DNA from 3 places in the Arthrobacter sp. TJ-240 genome. Region 3 is predicted to be linked to each of the others. Evidence: riboswitches for the same ligand, from Rfam matches in the RefSeq annotation. Region 3 holds a riboswitch; each other region holds the start of a gene.
The links. Region 3 has a riboswitch for cyclic di-AMP ahead of AC4D2C_RS10755 (M23 family metallopeptidase). Riboswitches for the same ligand answer to the same signal wherever they lie in the genome.

Region 1: linked by a shared signal. The riboswitch ahead of AC4D2C_RS07620 (C40 family peptidase) and the one ahead of AC4D2C_RS10755 (M23 family metallopeptidase) in region 3 are both predicted to bind cyclic di-AMP.
Region 2: linked by a shared signal. The riboswitch ahead of AC4D2C_RS11210 (NlpC/P60 family protein) and the one ahead of AC4D2C_RS10755 (M23 family metallopeptidase) in region 3 are both predicted to bind cyclic di-AMP.

What each region holds. Positions count from the first base shown of each region.
Region 1 covers NZ_JBZCNG010000002.1:608,753-618,106, forward strand. The annotation lists gene smc (chromosome segregation protein SMC) at 1-1,303, opposite strand, end outside; gene AC4D2C_RS07600 (3-oxoacyl-ACP synthase III) at 1,578-2,603, shown strand; gene AC4D2C_RS07605 (alpha/beta fold hydrolase) at 2,597-5,266, shown strand; gene AC4D2C_RS07610 (NAD-dependent epimerase/dehydratase family protein) at 5,263-6,231, shown strand; gene AC4D2C_RS07615 (VOC family protein) at 6,251-6,670, opposite strand; gene AC4D2C_RS07620 (C40 family peptidase) at 6,807-7,646, opposite strand; cyclic di-AMP (ydaO/yuaA leader) riboswitch at 7,649-7,825, opposite strand; gene mutM (bifunctional DNA-formamidopyrimidine glycosylase/DNA-(apurinic or apyrimidinic site) lyase) at 7,964-8,926, opposite strand; gene rnc (ribonuclease III) at 8,927-9,354, opposite strand, start outside.
Region 2 covers NZ_JBZCNG010000004.1:45,787-55,140, reverse strand. The annotation lists gene fdhD (formate dehydrogenase accessory sulfurtransferase FdhD) at 1-588, opposite strand, end outside; gene AC4D2C_RS11235 (molybdopterin molybdotransferase MoeA) at 696-1,964, opposite strand; gene AC4D2C_RS11230 (DUF6457 domain-containing protein) at 1,961-2,245, opposite strand; gene mobA (molybdenum cofactor guanylyltransferase) at 2,263-2,883, opposite strand; gene AC4D2C_RS11220 (HNH endonuclease) at 2,880-3,377, opposite strand; gene AC4D2C_RS11215 (NlpC/P60 family protein) at 3,602-4,471, opposite strand; gene AC4D2C_RS11210 (NlpC/P60 family protein) at 4,497-5,387, opposite strand; cyclic di-AMP (ydaO/yuaA leader) riboswitch at 5,393-5,545, opposite strand; gene AC4D2C_RS11205 (iron-dependent transcriptional repressor DtxR) at 5,728-6,426, opposite strand; gene serC (phosphoserine transaminase) at 6,675-7,799, shown strand; gene AC4D2C_RS11195 (HNH endonuclease signature motif containing protein) at 7,907-8,698, shown strand; gene AC4D2C_RS11190 (MFS transporter) at 8,759-9,354, opposite strand, start outside.
Region 3 covers NZ_JBZCNG010000003.1:523,725-533,078, reverse strand. The annotation lists gene AC4D2C_RS10780 (glutathione S-transferase family protein) at 1-757, shown strand, start outside; gene AC4D2C_RS10775 (FecCD family ABC transporter permease) at 890-1,951, shown strand; gene AC4D2C_RS10770 (FecCD family ABC transporter permease) at 2,050-3,021, shown strand; gene AC4D2C_RS10765 (ABC transporter ATP-binding protein) at 3,024-3,974, shown strand; gene AC4D2C_RS10760 (siderophore-interacting protein) at 3,971-5,023, shown strand; cyclic di-AMP (ydaO/yuaA leader) riboswitch at 5,207-5,410, shown strand; gene AC4D2C_RS10755 (M23 family metallopeptidase) at 5,414-6,604, shown strand; gene AC4D2C_RS10750 (diacylglycerol/lipid kinase family protein) at 6,651-7,655, opposite strand; gene AC4D2C_RS10745 (SGNH/GDSL hydrolase family protein) at 7,739-8,521, shown strand; gene AC4D2C_RS10740 (M23 family metallopeptidase) at 8,565-9,182, shown strand.

The sequences.
Region 1 (9,354 bases), on a different contig from region 3:
AATCGCGTTGGGCGGTCCGGCGCCGTTCGTCGGCGGCGGTGATGGATGCCCGGAGGCGGCCGAGTTCGGCGACGGCGGACTCGACGCGTGAGCGAGCCGCACCTACGGTTCCCGCGAGCCGCGCGTCGCCCTCGCGCCGGTCCGCCGCGGCCCGGAGGAGCCGCGCGAGCCGCGCGTCCTCGGCGGAGGAGGCCTCCTCGGCCGCCCGGCGCGCAGCGAGGGTGTGCTCGAGGGCGCGCGTGAGCGATGCGACCTCCTCCTGCAGGACCCCCACCTCGGTGCGGAGACGCTCGGCCTGCCGGTCCAGGTGGTCGGGGTCGCGGCCCTGGTCCGGTTCGGTGCCGCCCTGCCCGAGGAGGGAGCCCCGGTCCTCGGCGCGGTCCGCAAGTGCCGCGAGCTTCTCCCGGACGCTCGAGAGCGCGTACCACGTCTCCCGGGCTCGGTTGAGCGCCGGGACGGACGCGGCGGCGGCCTGCTCGAGGTGCGCCTGACGTTCCTGGGCGGCGCCGAGCTCCGCCTCGACCTCCTCGCGGCGCGCCTGCAGCGCCGCCTCGGCCGCGGTGTCGCGTGCAAGACCCGCTCGCAGGGTGACGAGGTCGTCGGCGAGCAGGCGCGACCGCGCGTCCCGGACGGCGAACTGCACCTGCTGGGCCCTACGGGCCACCTCGGCCTGCTTCCCGAGGGGTGTCAGCTGCCGCCGCAGCTCCGCTGTGAGATCGGACAGCCGCGCGAGGTTCGCCTGCATTGCATCGAGCTTCCGGACGGTCTTCTCGCGGCGGCGACGGTGCTTCAGGATCCCGGCGGCCTCCTCGATGAAGCCGCGCCGGTCCTCGGGTGTGGCGTGCAGCACCTTGTCGAGCTGGCCCTGGCCGACGATCACGTGCATCTCCCGGCCCAGCCCGGAGTCGGAGAGCAGCTCCTGGATGTCGAGCAGCCGGCAGCTCCTGCCGTTGATCGCGTACTCCGAGCCGCCCGCCCTGAAGAGCGTGCGGCTGATGGTGACCTCGGTGTACTCGATGGGGAGGGCGCCGTCGCTGTTGTCGATGGTGAGCGACACCTGCGCCCTGCCCAGCGGGGCCCGGCCGGCCGCGCCGGACGTCCCCGCGAAGATGACGTCCTCCATCTTGCCGCCGCGCAGCGTCTTGGCGCCCTGCTCCCCCATCACCCAGGCGAGCGCGTCCACCACGTTCGACTTGCCGGAGCCGTTGGGCCCCACGACGGCGGTGACGCCGGGTTCGAAGTCGAAGGTGGTCGCCGAGGCGAAAGACTTGAACCCTCGCACGGTTAGACTCTTCAGATGCACGGTGTCAGGATCTCCAGGTGGTGTAGGACCTCCCCAATCTACTGGAACCCACCGACGATGCCGGGCACCGGGCACGGAGCGGGGACCGCACGGAGCCGGTGGGAGGCGGCGTATCGGGAGACCCGGCCGCACGCCCGGCCGAATTTCGCGTGACCCGCCACCGCATTGCGAAGTAGGCTTACAAAAGTTTCAGCAGTATTCAGAGCGTCCAGGCCGATCCATCCGTGGGTCCTTCACGGCCACGCACCGGCGCTGACAAGACGAGGCAGGAAATTTGACCGGTAACGCGACGTTCCGACATGACAACACGGCCTTGCTCGCCGTCACGAGTGTGGAGGCGCCGGTAGTCGTCAGTTCCGCAGAGTTCGACGAGCGGCTCGCCCCCAGCCTCAAGAGGCTCCGCCTCTCCAAGCGGCTCCTCGAACGCGTGGCGGGCGTCACGGAGCGGCGCTGGTGGTCACCGGGGTCCGACTTCGACGACGCCGCCATCGAGGCCGGCGCGAAGGCGATGGCCGAGGCCGGCATCGAACCGGGCGACGTGGGCCTGCTCATCAACACCTCGGTGACCCGGCGGAACCTCGAACCGTCCGTGGCCGTGAAGATCCACCATTCGCTGGGGCTACCGTCCTCGGCCATGAACTTCGACCTCGCCAACGCGTGCCTCGGCTTCGTCAACGGCATGACCCTCGCGGCGAACATGATCGATTCGGGGCAGATCAAATACGCCCTGATCGTCGCGGGCGAGGACGCCCAGCGCACGCAGGAGGCGACGTTCCGCCGCCTCAACCGCGAGGATTCGACGCGCGCCGACTTCCTGGCCGAGTTCGCGACCCTCACCCTCGGGTCCGGCGCCGCGGCCGCCGTCATCGGCCCGGCCGACCTGCATCCGGGCTCGCACCGCATCCTGGGCGGCGTGTCCCGCGCCGGGACACAGCATCACGAGCTGTGCGTGGGCGGGATCGACGGCATGTACACCGACACCAAGGGCCTGCTCGACGGCGGCCTGGAGCTCGTGGTCACCGCGTGGCACGAGGCGCAGGCGGACGGCTGGGCGTGGGATTCCATGGACCGCTACGTCACCCACCAGGTCTCCAACTCGTACACCAACGCCATCATCAAGGCCGTGGACCTCGAGCGCGAGCGCGTGCCCATCACCTTCCCGCACTGGGGCAACGTGGGGCCGGCGTCGCTGCCGATGACCCTCGCCCAGGAGTCGCAGTCGCTGGCCCCCGGAGACCGCGTGCTGTGCCTCGGCGTAGGCTCGGGCCTGAACACCTCGATGATGGAGCTTGTGTGGTAGCACTCCCCGGCGTCGATCCCTCGTGGTCGGCGCGCATCGACGTGCCCTCGACCAGCGGCGCCGACGCCCCGGGTACGACGCACCGGTGGCACTACCTCGACAACGGCGCGGAGCTCGCAGGGCCCGTGCAGGGCACGCTGCTGTGTGTGCACGGCAACCCCACCTGGTCCTACCTGTGGCGTAGCTACCTCGCAGCAGGACGCGACGCCGGCTGGCGCGTGATCGCCGTCGACCAGCTCGACATGGGCTACTCGGACCGGACCGGCGTGTTCCGCAGACTCGCCCACCGCATCACGGATCTCGAGGACTTCGTCGCCGCCATCGGCCTCACCGGGCCCGTGGTCACGGTCGGCCACGACTGGGGCGGGGTCGTCAGCCTCGGCTACGCCGACCGCAACCGGGACTCCCTGGCCGGCGTGGTCCTCACCAACACGGCGGTCCACCAAGACGGGGACCGCCCGATCCCCGCGCCGCTGCGCCTCGCCCTGGCGCCCGGCGTCCACCGGCTCGGTACGCGGACCAGCACCGCCTTCCTCGACGTCACGCTCGGCCTCGCGCGGCCCGCGCTCGACCGCGAGGTCCGCCGCGCCTTCCGCGCCCCCTACCGGTCCGCGACGGACCGCCAGGGCATCGCGAACTTCGTCTCGGACATCCCCGCCGAGTCCTCGCACCCGAGCTACCCGGCGCTCACCGCGACGGCGGAGGGCATCCGCAGCCTCGACGTCCCCGTCCTGATGATGTGGGGCCCGCACGACCCGATCTTCTCGGACACCTACCTCGAGGACCTTGCCGGGCGGCTACCCCACGCGGACATCCACCGCTTCGAACACGCGGGCCACCTCGTGCAGGAGGACGCCGACACGGCGTCGACCGCCGTGGAGTGGCTCGCGGCCCGCTCCGTCGGCGCCGGCACCGTCGGGACAGCAGCAGGAGCAGCCACCGGACCAGCCGCCCCGGCCAGCGCCACCGCAGCCACCGCCGCGGATCCCGCCCGCTCCCGCGACGCCGTCCCCTACGTTCCGCTCGGCCGGCGCCTCGCCGACCTTGCGGGCAGCCCCGAGGGCTCGACGACGGCGGTCGCCGAGATGACGGCCACGGGTGCCCCGCGCATGCTGTCCTGGCGCCAGCTCGACGACGACGTCGCCGCCGTCGCCGCGGGACTCACCGCGCTCGGGTACGGCCCCGGCACCCGGGTCAGTCTCCTGGTACCGCCCGGCGTGGACCTCACCGTCCTGATCTACGCATGCCTGCGGATCGGCGCGGTCATCGTCGTCGCGGACGCCGGTCTCGGCGCCCGCGGCCTCAGCAGGGCGGTCAAGGGCGCAGCGCCCGACGTCGTGATCGGCATCGAACGGGCCCTCCTCGCCGCCCGCGCCTTCGGGTGGCCCGGCCGCCGCATCGGCGTGGGACCCCTCCCGGCGGCGAAGCGGAGGGCGCTGCACGTGGAGGCCTCCCTCGGCGACCTCCGCGCCGCCCATCCCGTCCCGGACGTCCCTGCGCCCGATGCCGACGCCGATGCAGCGATCCTGTTCACCTCGGGTTCCACCGGTCCCGCCAAGGGCGTGGTCTACACGCACCGGCAGCTCTCCGCGATGCGTGACGCCGTCGAGCGCACCCTCGGCCTGGGACCGGGAACGGCGCTCGTGGCCGGGTTCGCGCCCTTCGCCCTTCTCGGGCCCGCACTCGGCGCGACGTCCGTGACCCCGGCCATGGACGTGACGGCCCCGCGGACCCTGACGGCCCGGGCGCTGGCCGCTGCCGCCGGCGCCGTCGACGCGACCCTCGTGTTCGCCTCACCTGCGGCCCTGCGGAACGTCCTGGCGACGTCGTCGGACCTCGACGCCGACGGCCGGCGCGCCCTCGGCCGGATCTCCCTCCTGCTGTCGGCCGGTGCGCCGATCCCCGTCCCGCTGCTCGACGCCGTCCAGTCCCTCGTGCCCGCAGCCGCCCTCCACACGCCCTACGGGATGACGGAGTCCCTCCTCGTCGCGGACATCGACCTGGACGGCATCCGGGCCGCCGCGGCGTCTTCTGCGGAGGGCGCAGGGAACGGCGTCTGCGTGGGCGTGCCCGTCCACGGGGCCCGCGTGGCCGTCAGCCCGCTCGACGGCGCCGGTGCGGCGACCGGCGCACCCGCCGCGACGCCCGGTGTCACGGGTGAGATCCTCGTCGACGCCCCGCACGTCAAGGACCGGTACTTCCGGCTGTGGCGGACGCAGCAGGACGCGGCACGGACCGGACCGTGGCACCGCACAGGCGACGTGGGCCACTTCGACGCCGGGGGGCGCCTGTGGGTCGAGGGCCGGCTGGGCCACGTCATCACCTCCGCCGCCGGCGTCCTGACGCCAGTCGGGCTCGAGCAGGCGCTGGAGACACTGAACGGTGTCCGGTTGGCCGCCGTCGTCGGCGTCGGCCCCGCCGGCACACAGGCCGTCGTCGCGGTCCTCGAGACCGACACGGCGGGACGGCGTCCTCGCCTCGCGGACGCTCCGCTGGCCGCCGCGGCCCGCACGGCAGCGCGTGGGCTCGGCGTCGACCTCGCGGCCGTGATCGCGGTCCCCGCACTGCCCGTCGACGTCCGCCACAACGCGAAGATCGACCGCACCCGGATCGCCGCGTGGAGCGGCCGCTTCCTGTCCGGCGGGCGGGCGGGCTCCCTGTGACGGTCCTCGTGACCGGCGCGAGCGGCATGCTCGGACGCGCCGTCGCGCAGCACCTGATCGCCGACGGGCGCGACGTGCGGTGCTTCCAGCGCCGCCCCTCCGGCGTCCCGGGCGCACAGGACTCCCTCGGGTCCATCGAGGACCCGGGTGCCGTCATGGCCGCGGTGCGCGGGTGCACGGCGGTGATCCACCTGGCGGCGAAGGTCTCCTTCACGGGCGCCGCAGCGGAGTTCGACCGCGTCAACGTCGAGGGCACGAGGCGGCTGCTCGACGCGGCGCAGGACGCCGGTGCGACCGACGTCGTGCAGGTCTCCTCCCCCTCGGTCGCCCACGACGGGTCGTCCCTCGTCGGCGCTCCTGCCGGCCCCGCCGATCCTGCCTCTGCGCGCGGCGACTACGCGAGGACGAAGGCAGCCGCGGAGCTGCTGGCACTCGGCCGCTCCGGGCCGGGCTTCCGCGTCGCCGCGGTACGCCCGCACATCGTGTGGGGTCCGGGCGACACGCAGCTCGTCGAACGCGTCATCGACCGGGCGCGCCGCCGCCGCCTGCCCCTGCTCGATGGCGGCACCGCCCTCATCGACACGACCTACGTGGACAACGCGGCCTCGGCGATCGTCGCCTGCCTGCGACGCATGGACGCCGCCCAGGGTCGGGCCTTCGTGGTCACGAACGGCGAGCCGCGCCCCATCGCGGAGCTCGTGGCCGGGATCTGCCGCGCGGGCGGGGTGGCGCCACCGGCATGGTCGGTACCCGGAGCGCTCGCCCGAGGCGCGGGAGCGGTGATCGAGCGCGCCTGGCTCGCCGCGGGCCGCACCGAGGAGCCCCCCATGACCCGCTTCCTGGCCGAACAGCTCTCGACCGCGCACTGGTTCGACCAGCGGCGCACGCGCGAAGTCCTCGGCTGGGAGCCGGACGTCAGCATCGACGAGGGCTTCGAGCGGCTGGCCCGGCACTACTCGCGCTAGGGGCTCCGGCGCGTCACGCTCAGGCCCTCCGTGCAGCCAGGACCTCGAGGTAGTGGGGATTGTGCATGATGCCGAGCACGTTGCCGAACGGATCCACCACGGACGCCGTCGTGAACCCGCCGGTCCCCCGTTCCGTCACCGCCTCGTATTCGGTGGCGCCCAGCCGGAGCAGCCTGTCCAGCGTGCCGGTCAGGTCGTCGACGTGCCAGAACATGACGGCGCCACCCGGCCCGAGGGACGCACCGGACGGCCCGTACCTCCGGTCGATGAACCCGAGCTCGTCCTCGTCGTCACCCACCCGGAACTCGAGGTAGGCGGGAGGCTCGGGGGGCGGCGGGAAGGCGTAGTACGGCGCTGTCCCCAGCAGTTCCGTGTACCAGTCGCGGGCGGCGGCGAGATCGTCGGCGTAGAAGGTGACGGTGGCGAATCCTCGAAACATCGGTGCTCCTCCGGGTAGGCGTGACCCGCCGGAATGTACACCCGAAGCCAGGTACGGCAAAGGGCGGGGTGCATAGCACCCCGCCCTTTGCGTGTCGCTACCGGCGTTCGCCGCCGGTCTGCGCCGTCTGTCCGCTCTAGCGGGTGTAGTAACCGTCCACCGACATGACGTCGACCGAGTGCACCTGCGTGCCCTGCGACGGGTTCAGCGCGCTGACCATCTGGCCGTCGCCGAGGTAGATCCCCACGTGGCTGCCACCGTTCTGGCTCACCAGGTCACCCGGCTGGGGGCTGCTGGTGGGCGTCATGGCGGCGAACTGCGCCCACGTGGTGCGGGGCAGGTTGATGCCCTGCTGTGCATAGGCCCACTGGACGAAGCCGGAGCAGTCCCAGGCGCCGTAGGCGGTGCCGCCGTAGACGTAGCCCGAGCCGACACCCTGCATCGCCGTGCCGGCGATCCCGGCGAGCGAGGTCCTCGGCGCGATGGAGGCGGCGGACTGCGTGCTGAGTCCGGTGGAGTTGCCCGGGGTCGCCGTGGTGCTCGCGAGCACTGCCTGCGCGGGCGCTGCCTGTGCGGGCACCGACTGAGCGGAGTACTGCTGCGGGGCGGCGGAGCCGCCCAGCGAGATGGACTGCCCGGGGTGGATGACCGAGGCGTAGCCGAGGCCGTTCGCCGCGAACAGCGCCTCGAGGCTGACGCCGTGCGAGGAGGCGATGCTGCCGAGCGTGTCGCCCGCCTGCACGGTGTAGGTGCCGGCCGCGGTGGTGCTCGCGGTGGACTGCTGGGTGTCGATGCTGATCTCACCGGCTGCGCTGGCGGGAAGTGCCGCACCGAACAGGAGGCCTGACGCGGTGACGACGACGGCGGCGGGCTTGCCGGCGACGGACGCGGTCGCGGTGACGGCGCGTGAGGCCGTGACGAGGGGGTTGGTGCGCGTGGGGACGGCCCGGTGGCGCGCGATATGGCTCTTGGACATGCTGTTGCCTTTCCCAAAGCCTGCGAAGTTAGCTGTCGGGTTCGGATGGGACATCCGGACACGCACCTGTCGACCAACGCCCCCAGGCTGGTCAACGCGTGTCTTTACCCCTAGGACTCGTTGAAGAGTCCGCTACTGGTTCCCCCGCCCCTGTCGAATGGTTTGTGCGAACGGTTCATCCTCATCGACAGGGTTCGGCTGAAAGAGGATGAGCGCCCCGCCGTGGTGGCGCGGGCGCGGCTTCAACGGTACGCGAGGGGTCCCGGATTGTCACGTTTGGATCACGAGGGGAAGATCACGTCGCAGGCCCGGGGAGGCTACGTCCTCGCGTTGCGCGGTCTCGGCTGGCAGTGCGGGCAGAGGTAGGAAGACCGGTTCATGAAGGACTCCCGGCGGATCTGCGTGTGCCGGCCCTCGGCCGCGCAGCGGCGGCACGGCTGCCCGGCGCGGCCGTAGGCCTCGAGGTCCCGCGCGAAGTAGCCCGAGGCACCGTTGACATTCACGTAGAGGGCGTCGAAGCTCGTGCCCCCGGCCGCCAGGGCGCGGGTCATCACGCCGGTGGCCGCCTCGACGATGCGCCGGGTGTCCGGGCGCCGCAGGGTGTCGGTGGGCCGGGCGTAGTGGAACCGGGCAGCCCACAGGGCCTCGTCGGCGTAGATGTTGCCGATGCCGGAGACGAGCCCCTGATCGAGCAGCGCGCGCTTGAGTCCGGTCCTGCGGGCACGGAGGCGCCGGTGGAAGGCCTGGGGGTCGAAAGCGGGGTCGAGGAGGTCGCGTGCGATGTGCGCGGCCTGGTGCGGCACGAGGGGCAGGCTGCCCTCCCCCAGCCCTCCCGGGTGGCCGTCCCCGGTGGGCTGCAGGTCGGCGACGAACATGCCGCCGAAGATGCGCTGGTCCACGAAACGCAGCTCGGCGGGCAGCGGCACGCCCTCCTCGTCGAGCGCGGCGGAGAGGGTCAGGCGTACCTTTAGGTGCTTCTCGCGCGGCGCGGCGGGCTCCTCGATGAGGAGCTGCCCGCTCATGCCGAGGTGTGCCATCAGTGCGACGTGCGGCGGGGTGTCCGCGCCGGCGGCATCCTCCAGAACGAGCCAGAGGAACTTCCCGCGGCGCACCACGTCGGTGACGCGCGCCCCGGTGACGTTGCCGACGAAGTCCTCGACGCCGTCGACGTGCCGCCGGAGCGACCGGGCGTCGACCACGTCCACGTCCTCGATGGTGCGTCCGGTCACCCAGCGGGCCAGGCCACGGCGGACCACCTCGACCTCGGGCAGTTCAGGCACTCAGGAACCGTCGCGCGCGTCGGAGGGTTCCCCGGCCCCGTGCACGGAACCGGCCCCTTCGGTGAGCAGCTTCCACGACGCCGCTGCCGCCGCCTGCTCGGCTTCCTTCTTCGACGGTCCGTGCCCGGAACCGTATCCGACCCCACCGATCAGCAGGTGCGCCGTGAAGGTGCGGGCGTGGTCGGGGCCCGTGCCCTCGACCTGGTAGTCGATGAGACCGAGTCGCCGCCCGGCCGCGGTCTCCTGGATGCGGGTCTTCCAGTCCGTGCCCTCGCCGAGGACCGCGGAGTCGCGCAGCAGGGGCCCGATGAGGCGCATGACCATGGCACGGGCGGTCTCGATGCCGTGGCTGAGGTACGCGGCGCCGATCACGGCCTCCATGGTGTCCGCGAGGATCGACGCCTTGTCCCGCCCGTTCGTCAGCTTCT
Region 2 (9,354 bases), on a different contig from region 3:
CACCACCTTGTCGACGGCGTTGTGCCGCCCCACGTCCTCCCGCAGGCACAGGAGCTCGCCCTCGGCGGTGAAGAGACCCGCGGCGTGGACGCCTCCCGTGCGGTCGAACAGCTTCTGGCTCTCGCGTAGCCGGTCGGGCAGGGACGCGAGGATCCCGAGGTCCACGGGCGCGGCGTCCTCGTGCAGGTCGAACCGCGAGGACTTCCGCACCGCGTCGATCGACGCGGTGCCGCAGATGCCGCACGAGCTCGAGGTGTACACGTGGCGTTCCATCGCGGTGTCCGGCAGCTCGACGCCGGGCCGGAGCTGGGCCTCCACCACGTTGAAGGTCTGCTGGCCGTTGTCGTCCACGCCGGCGCAGTACCGCAGGCTCGGCAGCTGGCCGGGCTCCCAGACCACGCCCTCCGAGACGAGGAACCCGGCCACGAGGTCGAAGTCGTCGCCCGGGGTGCGCATGGTCACGGTGAAGGCGCTCCCGCCGAGACGGATCTCCAGCGGCTCCTCCCCCGCCAGCACGTCCTCGCGGCGCCCCGTCTGTGCCCCCACACGGAACTTGGTGATGCGGCGTCGCTGGGTGACCCGGTTCATGCTGTGCTCCTTGCATCGGTCCGTGCCTCGGTCCTAGAACGAGGTTAGTCGACCCCGGGCGGTTACCCGGCCCGCCCGTGTCCCCGCAGGGAGGTGGACAGGAAGCCTCAGGCCCCGGGGGCGGGCCAGGGCAGGGACAGTGCGGGGACGTCGTCGCCCGCCGCGCAGCCCTCGGGCGGGACCACCAGGACACCGTCCGCGGCGGCGAGGCCGCGCAGCATGCCCGAGCGCTGGTGGGTGCTCGGCACCGCCCGCCCGGCCTCGACCCGGTAGGGCACGAGGCGGCTCCTGCCGGGCAGCGGCTCGAAGGCGTCGGCGCTGGCCACCGTCCGGGGCTCGTCGAGCGCGGAGCCGCGCAGTCCGGCGAGCAGCGGCGCGGCGACCGTGAGCATGGCCATCATGGCGGCGAGCGGATTGCCGGGGAGCCCCACGAGGAAACGTCCGTCGGGCAGGCGTGCCAGCAGGGTCGGGTGTCCGGGCCGCATGGCGATGCCGTCGATGATCAGCTCCGCCCCCAGTTCCGTGAGCGCGCGGCGGATGTGGTCCGCGGAGGAGCTGCCGGTGCCGCCGGTCGTGATCAGCACGTCGCCGGAGGCACGCGCCAGCGAGAACTCGTCGGTCGGTTCCGCGCTGATGGCCGCCACGACGTCGTCGAGGTCGTCCTTCGCGCGGCCGGCGACGTCGACATGGCCGCCCAGCATCGCCACGAACCCGGGCAGCTGGGGGCCGAAGGTGTCCCGCACCTGGCCGGGGTGCGGCAGGCCGTGGTCGATCACCTCGTCGCCCGTCATGAGCAGCGACACGCGCGGTGCCCTGAGGACGGCGAGCGTGTCGTGCCCGCACACCGCGGCCAGGGCGATCTGCGCGGGGTTCAGGACGACTCCGGCGGGGATGGCCTCGGAGCCCTCCTCGGCCTCCTCCCCTGCGGGCCGGACGTGCTCGTGGAGCGAGGGCTCGTCGGGTCGTGCGGACTCGTTCCGCTCGAGCGTGTCGCCGCGGACGGCGCCGTGCTCGGTCCGGAGGATGCCGTGAGCGTTCTGCGGGACCACTCCTCCGGTGAGGATGAACGTCGCCTCCCCGGGCGCGAGCGACACCTCCCCGGAATCGGCGTGCGGTGAGGGCCTGCCCCGCAGGTGCTCCTCCGGCTCCGCGTGGCTCACCAGCGTCCAGGGCGGCTCGCCGCTGACCGCCCAGCCGTCCATTGCCGACGACGCGTAGTGCGGGATGGCCTGCAGTGCGTGGACGGGTTCGGCGAGTGTCTGCCCGAGGGCGTCGGCCAGGGTGACGGTCTGGAACGGCAGGGGGCGTCCCGCCGTGTGCGCGAGCGTGCGGGCGGTCGCCCAGTCGACGCCGCGTCCTGCGGCTGCCCCGCTCATGCGGTGCCTCGCTCCGCCGCGGCCTGCGCGCAGAGGGCATCGGCCACCGCCGACGCTGACCGCATGGCCACCTGCTCGTCCGCCTGCCCGCTGCCGACGGCGAGACCGGCGGCGTAGCCGACGACGAACGTGGTGAGGGGCGCCGCCGGCCGTACGACGCCGTGGGCGGCCCGTCCGGCCAGCCCGAGGACGGCGTCGATGTCGACGTCCGTCCCTTCGATCTCGAAGGCGGCGAGCAGCTTCTCGGTCCACTCCTGCAGCAGTTTCTCGCGGTCGTCCATGGGCCCTCCGGGCGGTGTCAGGGGACGTCGACACCCAGCTCTCGTGCGTCCTGCCAGGTGTCGACGTCGTGCGTCGTGCCCGGCGGAACCGGGACGTATCTGGTGCTCACACTAGCAAGGAGGCTTCGCATCGAGAGGTTGTCGGCGGGTCCGCGGGCCAGGACGGCGTCGACGGCGGCGGAGAGGTCATCGGTGCGGTACAGCGCCGCCAGCGGCTGGTCGCGGCCGCCGTCGACCGCCACCAGGGAGGTGTCGCCGCCCTTCGCGGCCTCGGCGAGGAGGACTGCGACCAGCTCCCCGACCCGGGGCATGTCGCAGGCGACGACGGCGCACCACGGCGCCGTGGGCTGCGTCACGGCGCGGGAGGACGATGCGCGGAATCCGGCGACGACGGCGGCCGCCGGACCGGCGAAGGCAGGTTCCTCCCGGACGAACGACGCGGTGCCCGTCCCGGGGCGGCCGTCGTCGGGCACGGGCCCCACGACGGTCAGGTGCAGGGCCGAGGAGAGGGCGGCGCAGGTGCGCTCGAGCAGGGTCTCGCCGTCGAGCACCAGACCGGCCTTCGGGACGCCGCCCAGTCGCGAGGAACGTCCCCCGGCCAGGACGATGGCGTCGAACGGCGGCGCGCCCGGGCTCACGCGGCGTTCTCCGCGAGGAACTCGCTCCACTGCGGTGCCGGCTTCTCGAGTTCGCGGATCTGCCACTGCGGCCCGCGGGGCGGGAGCGGGACCACCCGGAGCTTCCAGCCGAGGCTGCTGAGTGTCTTGTCGCCCTTGGCGTTGTTGCACCTGAGGCAGCACGCCACGAGGTTCTCCCAGGTGTCGGCGCCGCCCTTGGAGCGCGGCTGCACGTGGTCGATGGTCGAGGCGGTCTTCCCGCAGTAGGCGCACAGGTGGTTGTCGCGGCGCAGGACCCCGCGTCGCGTGGCGGTCACGTCGTGCCGGTACGGGATCTTCACGTACCGGTTGAGGAGGATCACCGACGGCCGGCCCAGCACTTCCGTCGGTCCGACGACCGGATCGTCGTCCTCGGCGACGACGCTGGCCTTCCCCGTGAGCACAAGCACCAGTGCCCGGCGGAAGGTGACCACCGCCAGTGGTTCATACCCTGCATTCAGAACAAGAGTGCGCATGAACAAAGCCTCGATGCTGACCTGTTCCCGCAACCGGTTGCCATCCCGGGGTTCGGGAGACGTGCTTCGGATTGACACTGCAAGGGTAAGCAAAACACACGCAGGCGGCTAATCGTCGGGATTCCGCGGCGTCCGTGTGGCGCACTGCAGAATCTGCTACCTGCTCACGCACGGGAGGACCGGCACATCGTGCCGGTCCTCCCGTGATCGTATGCGTCCGCCGATCAGCCGCCGACGCGGATGTAGACGCCGCCCGAACCGAGCTCGGCGGGGGCGATGACCGTGGAGTTGCCGTTGAATCCACCGTGGACGGCCTGGCCGCCACCGATGTACACCGCGATGTGGGCCATGCCCATGCCGCCGTCGGCGTAGTAGATGAGGTCTCCGGGGATGGCCTCGCCGGCGCTGACGGTGCGCCCCAGGGAGAGGTAGCCTGCCGGCCAGCCGTGGAAGTTGATGCCTGCGGCGGCGAGCGAGTTGCTGGCCAGGCGGGTGCAGTCCTGCGTGACGCCCAGCTGGCCCTTGGCCGCTGCGGCGATCGTCGCGGCGACGCCCGACGACGCGGCGGGAGCAGCGGGGGCTGCCGGTGCCGGGGCGACCGGAGCGGCGGCTGCCGCCGGGGCGGCGACGGGTGCCGGAGCCTTCGTGGCCACGGGAGCTGCGGCCTGGACGGCCGCGGGGACCTCGACGGCGGTCACGGGCGCTGCGGCCACGGGGGCCACGACGACGGGGGCTTCGACGACGGGAGCCGGGGCGACGGGGGCCTCGACGACGGGGGCCGGGGCGACGACGGGCTTCGCGTTGACCTTGACCGCGGTCCTGTTGAAGGACACGACGGGCCCGGCGGGTGCGACGACGGCCGCCCGGGCCGAGGCGAGGGAGACGCTGGACGCGGCGACGTCGCGCTGGGGCTGGAGGTCGGCCGCGTTGGCGGCGACACCGCTGGACAGGACGAGGCCCGAAGCGGCGACGATGACGGCGGCCTGGCGGCCCATCCCGGTCGCGTTCGAGGTGACTGCTTTGGCGAGTTCGGAGAAGCCGGCGGCGGACCGTGCTTCTGCTCTATGGCGTGCGGGCATGACGGATGAAGGCATGGGGGATAACTCCAGGTGTGTGTTTCTAGCGGACGCGGACGAAGCTGGCGCCGGGCAGGTCGGCCAGGAAGTGGAGGCCGGTGTTCATACCGTTCAGGCCGCCACTGATGACCTGGCCGTTGCCGACGTAGATGGCCACGTGGCCGCCGGTGATCACGAGATCGCCGGGGGCGGGGCTGCTGACGACGTCGCCGAACTGGAAGAACTGGCCCGGGGCGAGATCGCCCACGGACTTGCCGACCGAGCGCAGTGCCTTCTCGACCATGGCGGTGCAGTCCTGGGCGACGCCGATCTGGGCGTACGCCGAGCCGACCAGGCCGGCAGCGACGCCGGAGGACGGGGCGGGAGCAGGAGTGGGCTTGGGAGCGGGAGCCGGTGCGACGGCGGCGGGCGCTGCGGCCGGTGCCACGGGAGCCGGTGCGGCGACGGGAGCCGGTGCGACGGCGGCGGCCACGGGAGCCGGTGCGGCGACGGGAGCCGGTGCGGCGACGGCAGCCACGGCGGGAGCGGCCGGCGCTGCGACCGGAACGACGGCGACGGGCGCTGCGGCCGGGGCCGGCGCGGCGGGTGCCTGCTCCTCGACCACGGGAGCGGGCGCCTCGACGACGGGCTCGGGGGCGGCGGTGACCTCGACGGCCACGCGGTCGAAGGAGACCGTGGCGGTGGCGGGGACGGTGACCTCGGCCGAGACGACCCGGCTCACGGTCAACGCCGTGGAGGACGTTACTTCGCGCTCTGCGGGGGTGGCCCCGTGGGCCGGGAGACCGGCGGTGAGGACGAGGCCCGAGGCGGCCACGATGACGGCTGCCTGGCGGCCGACCGATCCGGCGTTGGAGGTGACTGCAGTGGACAGGTTCGTCAGCGCACTGACGTTCCGGGCCGCACGGTGGCGGCCCAGTGAAGAGCTATTGGACACGTTGGATTGCCTCTCCCAACGCCTGCGAGGTGAGCTGTCGGATTCGGATGGGAGTCACCCGGCCGCTGCGTGAAGCAGCGACTTAACCCCAAGGATTTCGGTTACGAAACCCAGAAATTGGTTCCCCCGCCTCTGCCATGCGATGGTGCGGACGGACCTCGAGCAATGGCAGAGCTAGGCGATTTGCAGGAGGGTGCCGGATCTAGAGCGAATTTGGCACGAGATGAAAGCTACCTCACAAACACCCGTTTGTCACGTTACGATCACGAAATGGTGTGTTCTTGGTGACGACGCCGGTTCGGAGGACCGTCTGCACACCCGCGCGGCGGCGGCCGAGTCCTCAGGCGGCGACGGAGACGAACACGTGCGAGGCCACCTCGGGCGGCAGTTCCAGGGCTCCCTCGACCCCCGGGACACGGACGGACACGTAGTCACCCACGGATTCGAGATTGAGCTGCGCTCCGGGACGGAGGCCGCCCTCGTCGAGCTGCGTGAGCAGTTCAGGATCCACCTGGATCGGCTCGGCGAGGCGCACCAGGGTTACCTGCTTCCCGGGTGCATACGTGCCCATGGCGGACAGCAGGGTCACCACGCCGTCGGTGAACCGCTCGGACTCGATGCCACCGATGGCCGCAAGTCCGGGGATGGGATTGCCGTACGGCGATTCGGAGGGCTTGCCGAGGAGCTCGTAGAGCCGCCGCTCCACCCGCTCGCTCATCACGTGCTCCCAGCGGCAGGCCTCGTCGTGGACGTAGGCCCAGTCGAGGCCGATGACGTCGCTGAGCAGCCGTTCCGCCAGGCGGTGCTTCCTCATGACGCCCGTGGCCCTGTGGCGGCCCAGCTCGGTGAGCTCGAGATGCCGGTCACCGGAGACGACCACGAGACCGTCACGCTCCATGCGGCCGATGGTCTGGGAGACGGTCGGACCCGAGTGGCGGAGGCGCTCGGCGATGCGCGCGCGGAGGGCGACGATGTTCTCTTCCTCGAGTTCAAGGATGGTCCGCAGGTACATCTCGGTGGTGTCGATGAGGTCCGTCATGCGGTTCAGCTCCTTGGTGCGGTGCGGTGCGGGTGCGCGGCTGGAATGCCTCACGCCGGTGAGGCAGGCCAAAGCCGCCACGGACTGCTCCGCCCCACGCCCCCCAAGGTTAACCCATGGCGCAACGGCCCCGGCAATCGGGCGGAGCGCGGTCAGGGCGGCTTCCCGCAGCCGGTTAACAAATGGAGGGCCCGGGACCGCTGGGGCAGAATGAGGCCGTACCTGCCGCCCAACAGCTGGAGCATCGCATGAGTGACTCGCCCCGTATTCCCGACCACCTCCTGCCCTCGGACGGCCGTTTCGGCGCGGGCCCGTCGAAGGTCAGGAGCGGCCAGGTGGACGCGCTCGTGGCGGCGGGGCGGTCGCTGCTCGGGACCTCGCACCGGCAGGCTCCTGTCCGGGACCTCGTCGGCCGGGTCCGGACGGGTCTCAGCACGTTCTTCGGCGCCCCCGACGGGTACGAGGTGGTCCTCGGCGTCGGCGGCTCCACCGCGTTCTGGGACGTCGCCACGTTCGGGCTCGTCGAGCGGAAGGCGCAGCACCTGTCCTTCGGCGAGTTCGGCTCGAAGTTCGCCTCCGCGACGACGAAGGCGCCGTTCCTGGAGGCGTCCTCCGTCATCACGTCGGCACCCGGCACACGCCCGGATCCTGTCGCGGAGGCCGGCGTGGACACCTACGCCTGGCCGCAGAACGAGACGTCCACCGGTGTCGCCGCTCCGGTCCGGAGGATCGACGGCGCCGACGACGGCGCACTCGTGATCGTCGACGCGACCTCCGCAGCAGGCGGGCTCGACGTGGACGTGGCGCAGGCCGATGTCTACTACTTCGCGCCGCAGAAGAACTTCGCGTCCGACGGCGGCCTGTGGCTGGGGCTCTTCTCCCCCGCGGCACTCGAACGCGCCGCGCGGATCGATGCCGGCGACCGATGGATCCCGGATTTCCTGAACCTCCAGACCGCCATCGACAACTCGCGCCTGAACCAGACCTACAACACGCCGTCGCTGTCCACGCTCGTGACGCTCGATGCCCAGGTGCAGTGGCTCAACGCGCAGGGCGGACTGCCCTTCGCCACCGCACGGACGGCGGATTCGGCGGGGCGCCTGTACCGCTGGGCCGAGGCGTCCGCCGTCGCCCGCCCGTATGTCGCCCGTCCCGAAGACCGCTCGAACGTGATCGTGACCGTGGATTTCGACGACGCCGTGGATGCAGCACGTATCGCCGCGATCCTCCGGGCCAACGGGATCGTCGACGTGGAGCCCTATCGCAAGCTGGGCCGCAACCAGCTCAGGGTCGCCACGTTCGTGGCGATCGAGCCCGACGACGTCTCGGCCCTGATCGCCTGCATCGATCACGTCGTCGAGAACCTGCTCTAGGGCCGGTCGCCCACAGGCCCGCACCATGGGGACGACATCGCGCGACTGGTCCTCCACATTCACGTCCTGCTCCGCGGAATAGAACATGTGTTCCATAAAGTGGAGCCATGGCCATCGCACCGACCGAACCGCTGACGCGGGCAGGCAGTTCGCTGGATTCGGCGCGCACAGCCCTTGCCGACTGTGCGCGTGCCATCAGCTGTCGGCACCATGGCCTCTCCAGGACCAAGGCCCGCGACCTCGTCGTCGAGGTCGAGAACGTGTCCAGGATCGTCGATCGCCTGCAGATCCGCCCTGGCTGCGGTCGTACTGCCCGCCCTGTCCGGCCCCGGCCTCCCGGCGACTGGCGGACACCGCCCACATGTCATGGTGACGATCGCCTACCAGGATCTCGTCGACATGACCGAGTAGGCCGGCTCCGCTGTGTTCTCGGTACAGGCCAGTGCCCGCACCATCAGGAAACTCGCCTGCGACGCCGGCCTCATCCCGGTGGTCCTGGGAGGAAGCGGCCAGGTGCTGGATCTCGGGCTCAGCGGCTCTTTCCTCCCCACCTCCGCCGTGCCCTGGTCGCACGTGACGGGGGCTGCGCCTTCCCCGACTGCTCGATCCCCGCCAGCTGGTGCGAAGCCCATCACCTGACACCCTGGTGCCGTGGCGGATCCACCAGCATCGACAACGGCGTCCTGCTGTGCTCGCACCACCATCACACCGTTCATCAGGGCACCCGGGACGTCCGCTCACGGGCCGGCATCCCGTGGTTCACTCCGCGCACCCTCAGGGGACGCCCGGGCGGACCACGGCGAAACCTGGTCCGGCAGGCAGGGCAGGTCATCGATGCGGAGGTCGCGCATCGACGAATCCTGCCCGTTCCGACCTACCCGGACCAACCGAACCGGTAGGTCCCTGTGGTGGGCGTCGATGATGGATCATCGACGGGCCCGGCTCAGCCGCCGGAAACCCTACGGCGCGTTGTCGCCGGCTCCGGCTTCATGGTCGAGACGCAGGCGGCGCGGTGCGGACCGGTCGTAGCGCAACCGCACCTCGTGATAACGCCACGCCCAGAAGATCCCTGCCGCCGCCGCGATGAGTCCTGAGGCCGCAGCGACCCCGAGGCTCCACCGCGGACCGAAGGCGTCGGAGACCCAGCCGACCACCGGCGCACCCAGCGGCGTCCCGCCGAGGAAGATGGCGAAGTAGAGGGCCATGACACGACCACGCATCATCGGATCGGTCGTGGTCTGCACGTAGGCGTTGGCGCTCGTCATCAGGGTCAGCGCGAACAGGCCCACCGGCACGAGCGCCAGCCCGAACAGCCAGAGGGTCGGTGCAAGAGCAGCAAGGATGCACGCGAGACCGAAGGCGGCCGACGCCCCGAAGACGAAGCGCAGGCGCGGACGGTCGCGCCGCGCGGACAGCAGGGCTCCTGCGACCGATCCGATGGCCATCACGGAGGAGAGGACGCCGAAGACCCCCGCGTCCTGCCCGAACTCGGTGCGCGCCATGGAGGCGATGAAGACGGCGAAGTTCAGGCCGAACGTTCCGACGATGAAGATCG
Region 3 (9,354 bases):
CACCCATGACAGCCGCTCCTGGACGTTCGACCTCGACCCCGACGGTCGTGATCCCGTGCTCGGTATCGAGCGTCTCCAGGAAGCCTTCTTCAGGCGGGACCCGGACTACTCCCGCGGCATCACCGTGCCGGCGATCGTGGACACGACCACCGGCGCCGTGGTCACCAACAACTTCCCCCAGATCACCCTCGACTTCTCGAGCGAGTGGAAGGACTTCCATCGCGAGGGCGCTCTCGACCTCTACCCGGAGCCGCTCCGCGAGGAGATCGACACCGTGAACCGGCGCGTCTTCACGGAGGTCAACAACGGCGTGTACCGGTGCGGCTTCGCGGGCTCGCAGGACGCGTACGAAGCCGCCTACGACCGCCTCTTCGCTGCCCTGGACTGGCTCGAGGAGCGCCTGAGCTCACAGCGGTTCCTGGTGGGGGACACCATCACTGAGGCCGATGTGCGCCTCTTCACCACGCTGGTCCGGTTCGATCCGGTCTACCACGGCCATTTCAAGTGCAACAGGAACAAGCTGACGGAGATGCCGGCATTGTGGGCATATGCCCGCGACCTGTTCCAGACACCCGGTTTCGGCGACACGATCGACTTCGAGCAGATCAAGCAGCACTACTACATCGTCCACGAGGACATCAATCCCACGGGCATCGTGCCCAAGGGTCCGGACCTCGCGGGGTGGACGACGGCGCACGGCAGGGAGGCGCTGGGCGGACGGCCCTTCGGGAACGGCACCCCGCCGGTTGCCGTCTAGGGCGCCGGACAGGCCGGCGAGCCCTCCCGGCCGCACGTCCCCTCGCCGGATTAGGGAACGAACTCGTTTCTTAATTGCTCGGAGCATAGGCTAGCCTTACCTCAGACCGATTGACCGTCTGAGGGAGGCACCATGGCAGTCCAGGCCACCTCCCTGCGCCCTGGTCCTGCCGGTGACGGCCCCGCCCGTCGCCGGGCGTCGACCTCCAGGACCCTCGCGAAGCTCGTCCTCACGGCGTTGGTGCTGCTCGCGGCATGCCTCGCCTCGCTCACCATCGGGGCACGCTCGGTGGGTGTGGGCACCATGCTGGACGCCGTCACGGCATTCGACCCCGCCAACGGGGATCACGCCGTGGTGCTCTCCCGTGTGCCGCGCACCGTCGTCGGACTGCTCGTCGGCGCCGCACTCGCGACCGCCGGCGCCGCGCTGCAGGGCGTGGCCCGCAACCCGCTGGCGGACCCGGGCATCCTCGGCATCAACGCGGGCGCGTCCCTCGCCGTCGTCCTGGGCATCTATGTCCTCGGCCTCAGCAGCGCCTCCGGGTACATCTGGTGCGCGTTCGCCGGAGCCGGCGCGGCTGCGCTGCTGGTCTATGCCGTCGCGAGCCTCGGCCGGGAGGGTGCGACGCCGGTCAAGCTCGCCCTGGCGGGCGCGGCCCTCGCCGCGGGCCTCGGGAGCCTCACCAACGCCGTCCTCGTCTCGAGCCAGGAGACGCTCGACGCGTTCCGCTTCTGGCAGGTCGGCACGCTGTCCGGGCGCGGCTGGGACGTGATCGGCGCCGTCGCACCCTTCCTCCTCGGTGGCCTCGTCCTAACGCTCGCCACGGGCAAGGTCCTCAACAGCCTGGCACTCGGCGACGACGTGGCCCGCGGACTCGGGCAGAACGTGAACCTGGCACGCGGCGTCACGGCCCTCGGGGTCGTGGTCCTGTGCGGTGCCGCCACGGCCGCGGCCGGACCGATCGCGTTCGTGGGCCTCGTCATCCCGCACGCGGTCCGGCTCGTCGTCGGCGCCGACTACCGCTGGATCCTGCCCTTCTCCGCGCTCCTCGGGCCGGTGCTGCTGCTCGGTGCGGACGTCCTCGGCCGCGTCGTCCTGCCCCCCGGTGAGGTGCAGGTGGGCATCATGACCGCCGTCGTGGGAGCGCCCTTCTTCATCTGGCTCGTGCGGCGTCGGCGGATGGCCCAGCTGTGAGCGCGTCGCTCGAGCACGCTGCCGTCGAAACCGGACGCCCGCTGCATCCCACCGCGCACCTCGTCGCCGCCCGTGCCCGTCGCCGGAGGAGCACGGGGCTGCGGCTGTCCACGGCGGCCGTCGTCGTCGTGGTGCTCTTCGCCATGGACGTCCTCCTCGGCTCCTACACCGTGACCATCCCCGACTTCTTCCGGATCCTCGGCGGTGCGGACATCCCGGGGGCGAGCTTCATCGTCCTGGAGAACAAGCTGCCGCGGGCCGTGATCGGGCTCCTGATCGGTGTGGCTTTCGGTATCGCCGGGTCGGTCTTCCAGACGATGCTGCGCAACCCGTTGGCGAGCCCCGACATCATCGGCATCAGCTACGGCGCGAGCGCGGCCGCGGTGACGGCGATCGTGCTGTTCGGTGCCGCGGGAGCCGCGGTGTCCGTCTCGGCACTGCTCGGCGCGCTGATGGTCGCGGCCGCGATCTACCTCGTCTCGCGGCGCGGGGGAGTGGCCGGTTACCGGCTCATCCTCGTGGGCATCGGGTTCGCCGCGGTGCTGCACGCTGTCGTGAGCTTCCTCATCACCCGCACGGACCTGCGCACGGCGAGCGAGGCCGTGCTGTGGCTCGGCGGCTCGCTCAACTCGAGCACCTGGGACCGCGCCACCGTGCTGGTCGGCGCGCTCGTGGTGCTGCTGCCGGCAGCCGCGGTCCTCGCGCGCAACCTCCGCGGCCTGGAACTGGGCGACGACGCCGCCGCGGGACTCGGGATCCGCGTCGAGGCGTCCCGTCTGGGGCTGATGGCCACCGCCGTGGCCCTCGCTGCCGTCGCGACCGCCGCCGCCGGCCCTGTCGCCTCCGTCGCGTTCCTGTCCGAGCCTATCGCCCGCCGCCTGCTCGGCAACCGGCCGTCGCTGGCCATGGCGGCCCTCGTCGGCGCGGTCATCGTGCTGGGCGCGGACTTCGTCGCCGCGAACCTCGTGCCCGGGACGTCACTGCCGGTCGGCATCGTCACGGGCGCCCTCGGTGCGCCGTTCCTGCTGTGGCTGCTCGCCACCGCCAACCGTTCCGGCCAGGGAGGCTGACCATGGCTCCACGCCCACCGATGGATCCGGGAGCGGCGGCCACGCTGTCCGCCGCCGGGATCACGCTCGCCTACGGCGAGCGGACCGTCGTCGACGGGCTCTCCGTCTCGCTGCCCGCCGGGAAGGTCACGGTGATCGTCGGCGCCAACGCGTGCGGCAAGTCGACGCTGCTGCGAGGGCTCGCACGCCTGCTCAAGCCCGTCGAGGGCACCGTGCTGCTCAACGGCGCGGACATCGCCACGCAGTCCACGAAGGCCGTCGCCCGCCTGCTCGGTCTCCTGCCGCAGACCCCGGTGGCCCCGGACGGCATCACCGTCGCCGATCTCGTAGGCCGCGGGCGCTACCCGCACCAGGGCTGGTTCCGCCAGTGGACCCCGGAGGACGACGCCGCCGTGGCGGGCGCGCTCGAGGCCACGGACACGCTGTCCCTCGCGGACCGCACCGTGGACGAGCTGAGCGGCGGGCAGCGCCAGCGCGTATGGATCGCGATGGCGCTCGCCCAGCAGACGGGGATCCTCCTGCTCGACGAGCCCACCACCTTCCTCGACGTCACCCACCAGATCGAGGTGCTGGACCTCATCACCGACCTCAACCGGCGCTCCGGGACCACCGTGGTCATGGTGCTGCACGACCTCAACCTGGCTGCGCGCTACGCGGACCACCTGATCGCCATGCGGGAGGGCCGGATCGTCGCCGAGGGCGCGCCGTCCGCCGTCGTCACCGAGGAGACGGTGCGGGGTGTGTTCCACCTCGACTGCCGGATCATCGAGGACCCCGTGTCCGGTACGCCGATGGTGGTGCCCGTCGGCAGACATCACGGTGCCCCCGCAGCCGAGCCCGTCCGTGCCCCCGCAGCCGTTCCCACCAGAAACCCCGCTTCCGGCCGTGAGCCGGGACGCGGCTACCGATCCAATCCGCAGGACATCGTTCCGGCACGCATGGAGGCATCATGACCGATGTGACACAGAGGACTGCCCGGCGCACCGCGGCGGACACCGAGCCCATGGTGCTGGCGTTCGACGTCGTCGTCACGGCCGTGCAGGACCTCACCGCGAACTTCCGCCGCATCACGTTCGGCGGCGCCTGCCTGGAGTCATTCGGCGTCGCCGGGGACTCCCTCGACCTCCGGATCAAGATCGTCATCCCGTCCGCCGGACGCGCGTGCCCGGACATCGCGGGGATGATGCGCGGCGGCGCTGCGTCCAGCTGGTACCAGCTGTGGCTCGGCATGGACGCGGAGGAGCGCGGCTCCATGCGCACCTACACCGTGCGCGCCTCGCGCTGCACGGGCCCGCAGCCGGAGATCGACGTGGACTTCGTGATGCACCTCGACGAGGACGGCCGCGGCGGTCCCGCGTCCGAATGGGCGGCAGCGGCAAGGCGCGGGGACCGGGTGTGCGTCATCGGACCCAACTCCGCCGCCGCACAGTGCGCGACAGCGGGTGCCTACGGGGGCATCGAGTGGAGCCCGGGCCTCGCCCAGCACGTGCTCCTCGCCGGCGACGAGACCGCAGTGCCCGCGATCAGCGCCATCCTCGAGTCGCTCCCCGAGGACATCAGCGGCCATGCGTTCCTCGAGGTGCCGGACGGCGCGGACTTCCAGAACATCGACACCCGCTCCTCGGTCTCCATCACCTGGCTCGCCCGCGGCCGGCGCCCCCACGGGGAGCTGCTCGAGACCGCCGTCCGGAACGCGGTGCGGCTGCCGGGGTGGGTCTCCCTCTCCGGAGAGGTCACCGCCAGCGGCGGCAGCGAGCCGGAGGACGTGGACATCGACAGGACCATCCTCTGGGAGACACCGCAGCTGCTCGAGGCGGCAATCGTGCAGTCGAGCGTCAACCCGGAACGGCCTCCCGGGACCCAGCCCTTCTACGCCTGGATCGCGGGCGAGGCCGCCGTGGTCCGGGGCCTGCGCCGCTACCTCGTGCGTGACGTCGGGGTGGACCGGAAACAGGTTGCCTTCATGGGGTATTGGCGCAAGGGGCGGGCCGAGCTGTCCTGACTGGGTTTTCCGCGGCCGAAACTCAGGTTCTGCCGCACATTTCCTCAGGATTCCTGATGACGGAATGCAGTATTGCATGAATTGTCCACAGGCTGGATAACGGAATTGTAACTTCGCCTTTCCTCGCCTATGTTTGAGCAGTCAAAGCTCCATCGTGGAATTCAGGTCCGCACGCCTAACCCTGTCAGCGGACCGCCTGAACAACCTGTGACAGGGGTGGAGGACCCACATTCCGGCGGCACGAGCCGCCTCGGGGTGAAGCCCTCACGCATAGTCGACAGCACGGTCCTTCCTGCGCTTCTGCCGCGCCGAGGACCGCGCCGTGGGGCCGAGTCAACTCTTGCTCGAATCCGACAGCTAACTTCGCGGGCGTGTGAGAGAGGTATGCAGTTGACCCAGACGCTCATGTCCGGGCGCCGTCGCGCGTCCGACGCCCGCCCGGACCAGCACCACGCGACGCCGCAGCTTTCCGCGCACACCCCTCCGCCGAACCGCCGCTCGCTGCGTGCGCAGCCCCACCCGGTGCACAGCCCCCTCTTCGCGGCCTCCTTGCCGGCTGCACCGTCCATTCCCGCGCCGACCCCTGGCGTCGCGCCCGTGGAGCCGGGACCCGATGCGTCCGCGCCCGCCGCAGTCCCGACTCCTTCCGGGGATGCGCCGCGTCCCAGCACCTCCGCGCCGCCGACCCGCCGCGAACTCCGGGCCCGGGAGCGGGCCGCGCGCGACATCCCTGTCGACGACGCCATCGACGGCATCGGCGACGCCGCCGAGGCCGACAACGCCACCGTGTCCCTGCCGTCGCGCCGCAGCGTCCGCAGCAGCGGACGCACGCCGTCGCCGGTTCAGCGACGGACGGACGCGCGTCCCCCGGCGACCCGCCGGACGGCATCCCGGGGCGGCACTGTCCCTGCGTCGCTCACCCGCCTCCGGGACAACGCCGCCACCGCCGGCATCGTCCTGGCCTCGGCCGGCCTGCTCATGGGCGCCGTCGCGCCGTCGGCCACCTCGGCTCCCGCCGACGGTGCGGACGCTGCCCCCGCGTCCGGCGTATCGCAGGCCGTCACCGCGCCCGCGGGAGCCACGGTGACCTTCGGCCTCGAGGCTGCGGGGCCCGCCGCCGAAGGCATCGCCCCGAGCATCGCGAGTGCGCGGGCGCTCTCGGCCTCCCTCGCACCGGCAGCGAAGGAACGCAAGGCCTTCAGCGCCCCGGTGGAGTCCCCGACGGTCGCCTCGACCTTCGGGTACAGGGTCAACCCCATGGGCGGTTTCGGGACGGAGCTCCACACGGGCGTCGACTACGCCAGCGCCTGCGGCACCCCGGTGAAGGCCGTGGACGCCGGGACGGTCGTCGACTCGGGCTGGCACGCCTACGGCGGAGGGCAGCGCATCGTGATCGACCACGGCGACGGGCTGAAGACCACCTACAACCACATGAGCGCCCTCGAGGCGCCGGCCGGCACCACTGTGAAGCGCGGCGACCCCCTCGGCGCCGTCGGCAGCACCGGCAACTCCACGGGGTGCCACCTCCACTTCGAGGTTCTGGTCCACGACGAGAAGGTCGACCCGCAGCCCTGGCTGTGACCGGGGGCAGCCGCCGGCGCGTGGGCCGCAGCTGCCGGAGGCCCCGTCAGGGCAGCGGTTCGCTCACGACTGCGGGATCCTTGTAACCGAGCGGCATCCGCAGGCGGAGCGAGTCCGGCCTGACCTCGAAGGCCATGTGCGTCGCCTTGCCGAGGGCGTCGCCGTCGAGCTGCACCTCGAGCGGCTCACGCAGCGTGATCTCGGCGGTGCGGCACTGGAAGTACTCCAGCGACGGATCCTTGCTCCTGCCCTTGCCGCGCGCGACCAGCTTGCCCACGACGGCCAGCCACCCGAGCCTGCCCTTGGGGGCCACGGTCATGAGGTCCATGAGGCCGTCGTCGATCCTGGCGCCGGGGAAGATCTCCAGGCCGCCCATGATCTTCCCGCAATTGCCGCCCATCACGCTGCGCAGGCGGCGCTCGAAGGGCTTGCCCCCGTTCACGGAGATGGTGGTGCGCGAGGGCCTGCCGGGCAGGTTCCTGATCCCGGCGTCCACATAGGCGAGCCAGCCGACCTTGTCCTTCAGGTCATCCCGCGTGTCGGACATGATGGCGGCGTCGTAGCCGATCCCCGCCATGACCAGGAACACGTGGGCGTCCTGGGCGCGGTCCACGGTGACGTGCACGACGTCGATGGTCCGCTCCGTCCCGCGGAAAGCGGACTCGACGGCGGCATCCGGATCGTCGACGGCGATGTCGAGGTTCCGGGCGAGCAGGTTCCCGGTACCCAGCGGCACGAGGGCCATCATGGTCCCGGTGCCGGCGAGTTCCTCGGCGACGCACCGGACCGTGCCGTCCCCGCCGGCCGCGATGACGAGGTCCACCCCGGCCTCGAGCGCCTCCCGGGCCTGGCCGTGCCCCGGATCATCGGCGGTCGTCTCGATCACGAGTGGTTCCTCCCAGCCGTCCTCGGCGGAGATGCGCCGGACGGCGCCCTCGACGTCGGCGGTGGTGGCCTTGATCGGGTTGACGATCAGCGCGGCTCGACGGCCGCCCGATCCGGCATCCGCGACGGTGTCGGTGGTCGGCGCGGGTGAAACGTCGGTGGGCATGGTGTCCTTCGTGCGGGGTGTCAACGGGTGGCTTCGTCGAGCTTATCCCGGCCGTCCCCGGCGCCGAGGGTAATCTTTGGGACGTGAACTTTCCCCAGCGCTATGTGGCCCTCGGCGACTCCTTCACCGAAGGGGTGGGCGACTGGGATCCGGCGTCCCCCAACGGCGTGCGCGGCTGGGCGGACCGCGTCGCCGAGCAGCTCATCCTCGCCGACCCCTCCTGGGGCTACGCGAATCTCGCGATCCGCGGGAAGAAGATGCGCCAGATCCTCGACGAGCAGATCGACGCCGCCCTGGCGCTGCAGCCGACGCTCGTGACCCTCTACGCGGGCGCCAACGACATCCTGCGGCCCCGCATCGACATCGACGCCCTCATGGCGCACTACGACGACGGCGTCGGGCGGCTCCGCGACGCCGGCGCCGCCGTCGTGCTGTTCACGGGCTTCGACGCGGCTGGCTCCGCCGTGTTCGGGAAGACCCGCGGGCGTACGGCCGTCTACAACGAGTGGGTCCGCGAGATCGCGGACAAGCGCGACGCGACGATCGTCGACTACTGGCGGCTGCGCGAGTTCCAGGACTGGGGCTACTGGGACGTCGACCGCATGCACATGTCCGCCGCCGGACACACGCTGATGGCCGCGCGCGTCCTCGAGGCGCTGAAGGCCTCCCACCGGATCGACCTGCCGGAGCTGGAGGCGCGCCCGGTCCTCCGGCGGGCCGAGCAGCTCAAGGCGGACGCGCAATGGGCGCGGGAGTACCTGAAGCCGTGGGTGGGACGACGCCTGCGCGGCGTCTCCTCGGGCGACGAACTGACAGCCAAGTACCCGACGCCGGTCCAGCCCGACCGGGCGACCGTTCCGGCCTGAGGCCTCCCGGCCCGACGTGCTGCCGCCCACTCGTGAACCGGTCGTGCTGCAGTATCCCCTCCGTGGGTTCTTCCGAGCCCGCAACAGCCCCGCCCGCCGCGTACCGAGCCACGGCACCCACCTGATGGGCACCACCTACGCCATCGACCTCGTCCCCGTCGACGCGCACGGCCGGGTGGCCTCGCGGGGGTGGCGCGCCCTGCTGGCCACCGAACCACCCGAGGCGTTCGTCGGTTTCGGGGCCCCGGTCCTGGCGCCGGCCGCCGGCACCGTCGTGATCGCCCACGACGGCGAGGAGGACCATGCAGCGCGGAGGTCGCAGCCTGCGCTGCTGGCCTACACCGCGGGCCAGTCCCGCCGGATCCACGACGGGCCGGCGGCGATAGCCGGCAACCACGTCGTCGTCGCCCTCGAGCGGGGCGGGCCCTTCGTGCTGGTCGCCCACCTGCGCCTGGGATCGCTCCGGGTCCGGGTGGGGGACCGGATCCTCGCCGGGCAGTTGCTGGCCGAGTGCGGGAACTCCGGCAACAGCACCCAGCCGCACGTGCACCTGCAGGTCACCGACAGCATCGACTGGGGCGCCGCCCGTGGGCTGCCCCTCGCCTTCCGGACCGCCACGGGCACCGAGGTGCCGCGCGAGTCGCAGATCGTCCGGGCGTGAGGACCGCCGGCCGGGAGGCCGGCCCGCGCGCACCGGATCCGGCACCCGGGGAGGGGACCGCTCCGCCCCGGCGCCGGACGGGCTCCGGCAAGCACCCCCGGTGGCGGCCCGCAAGCCCGCGCCGCTCCGCGCGCAGCCCTTCGGCGGCCCGGAACCGGTGTGCCAGAATGAG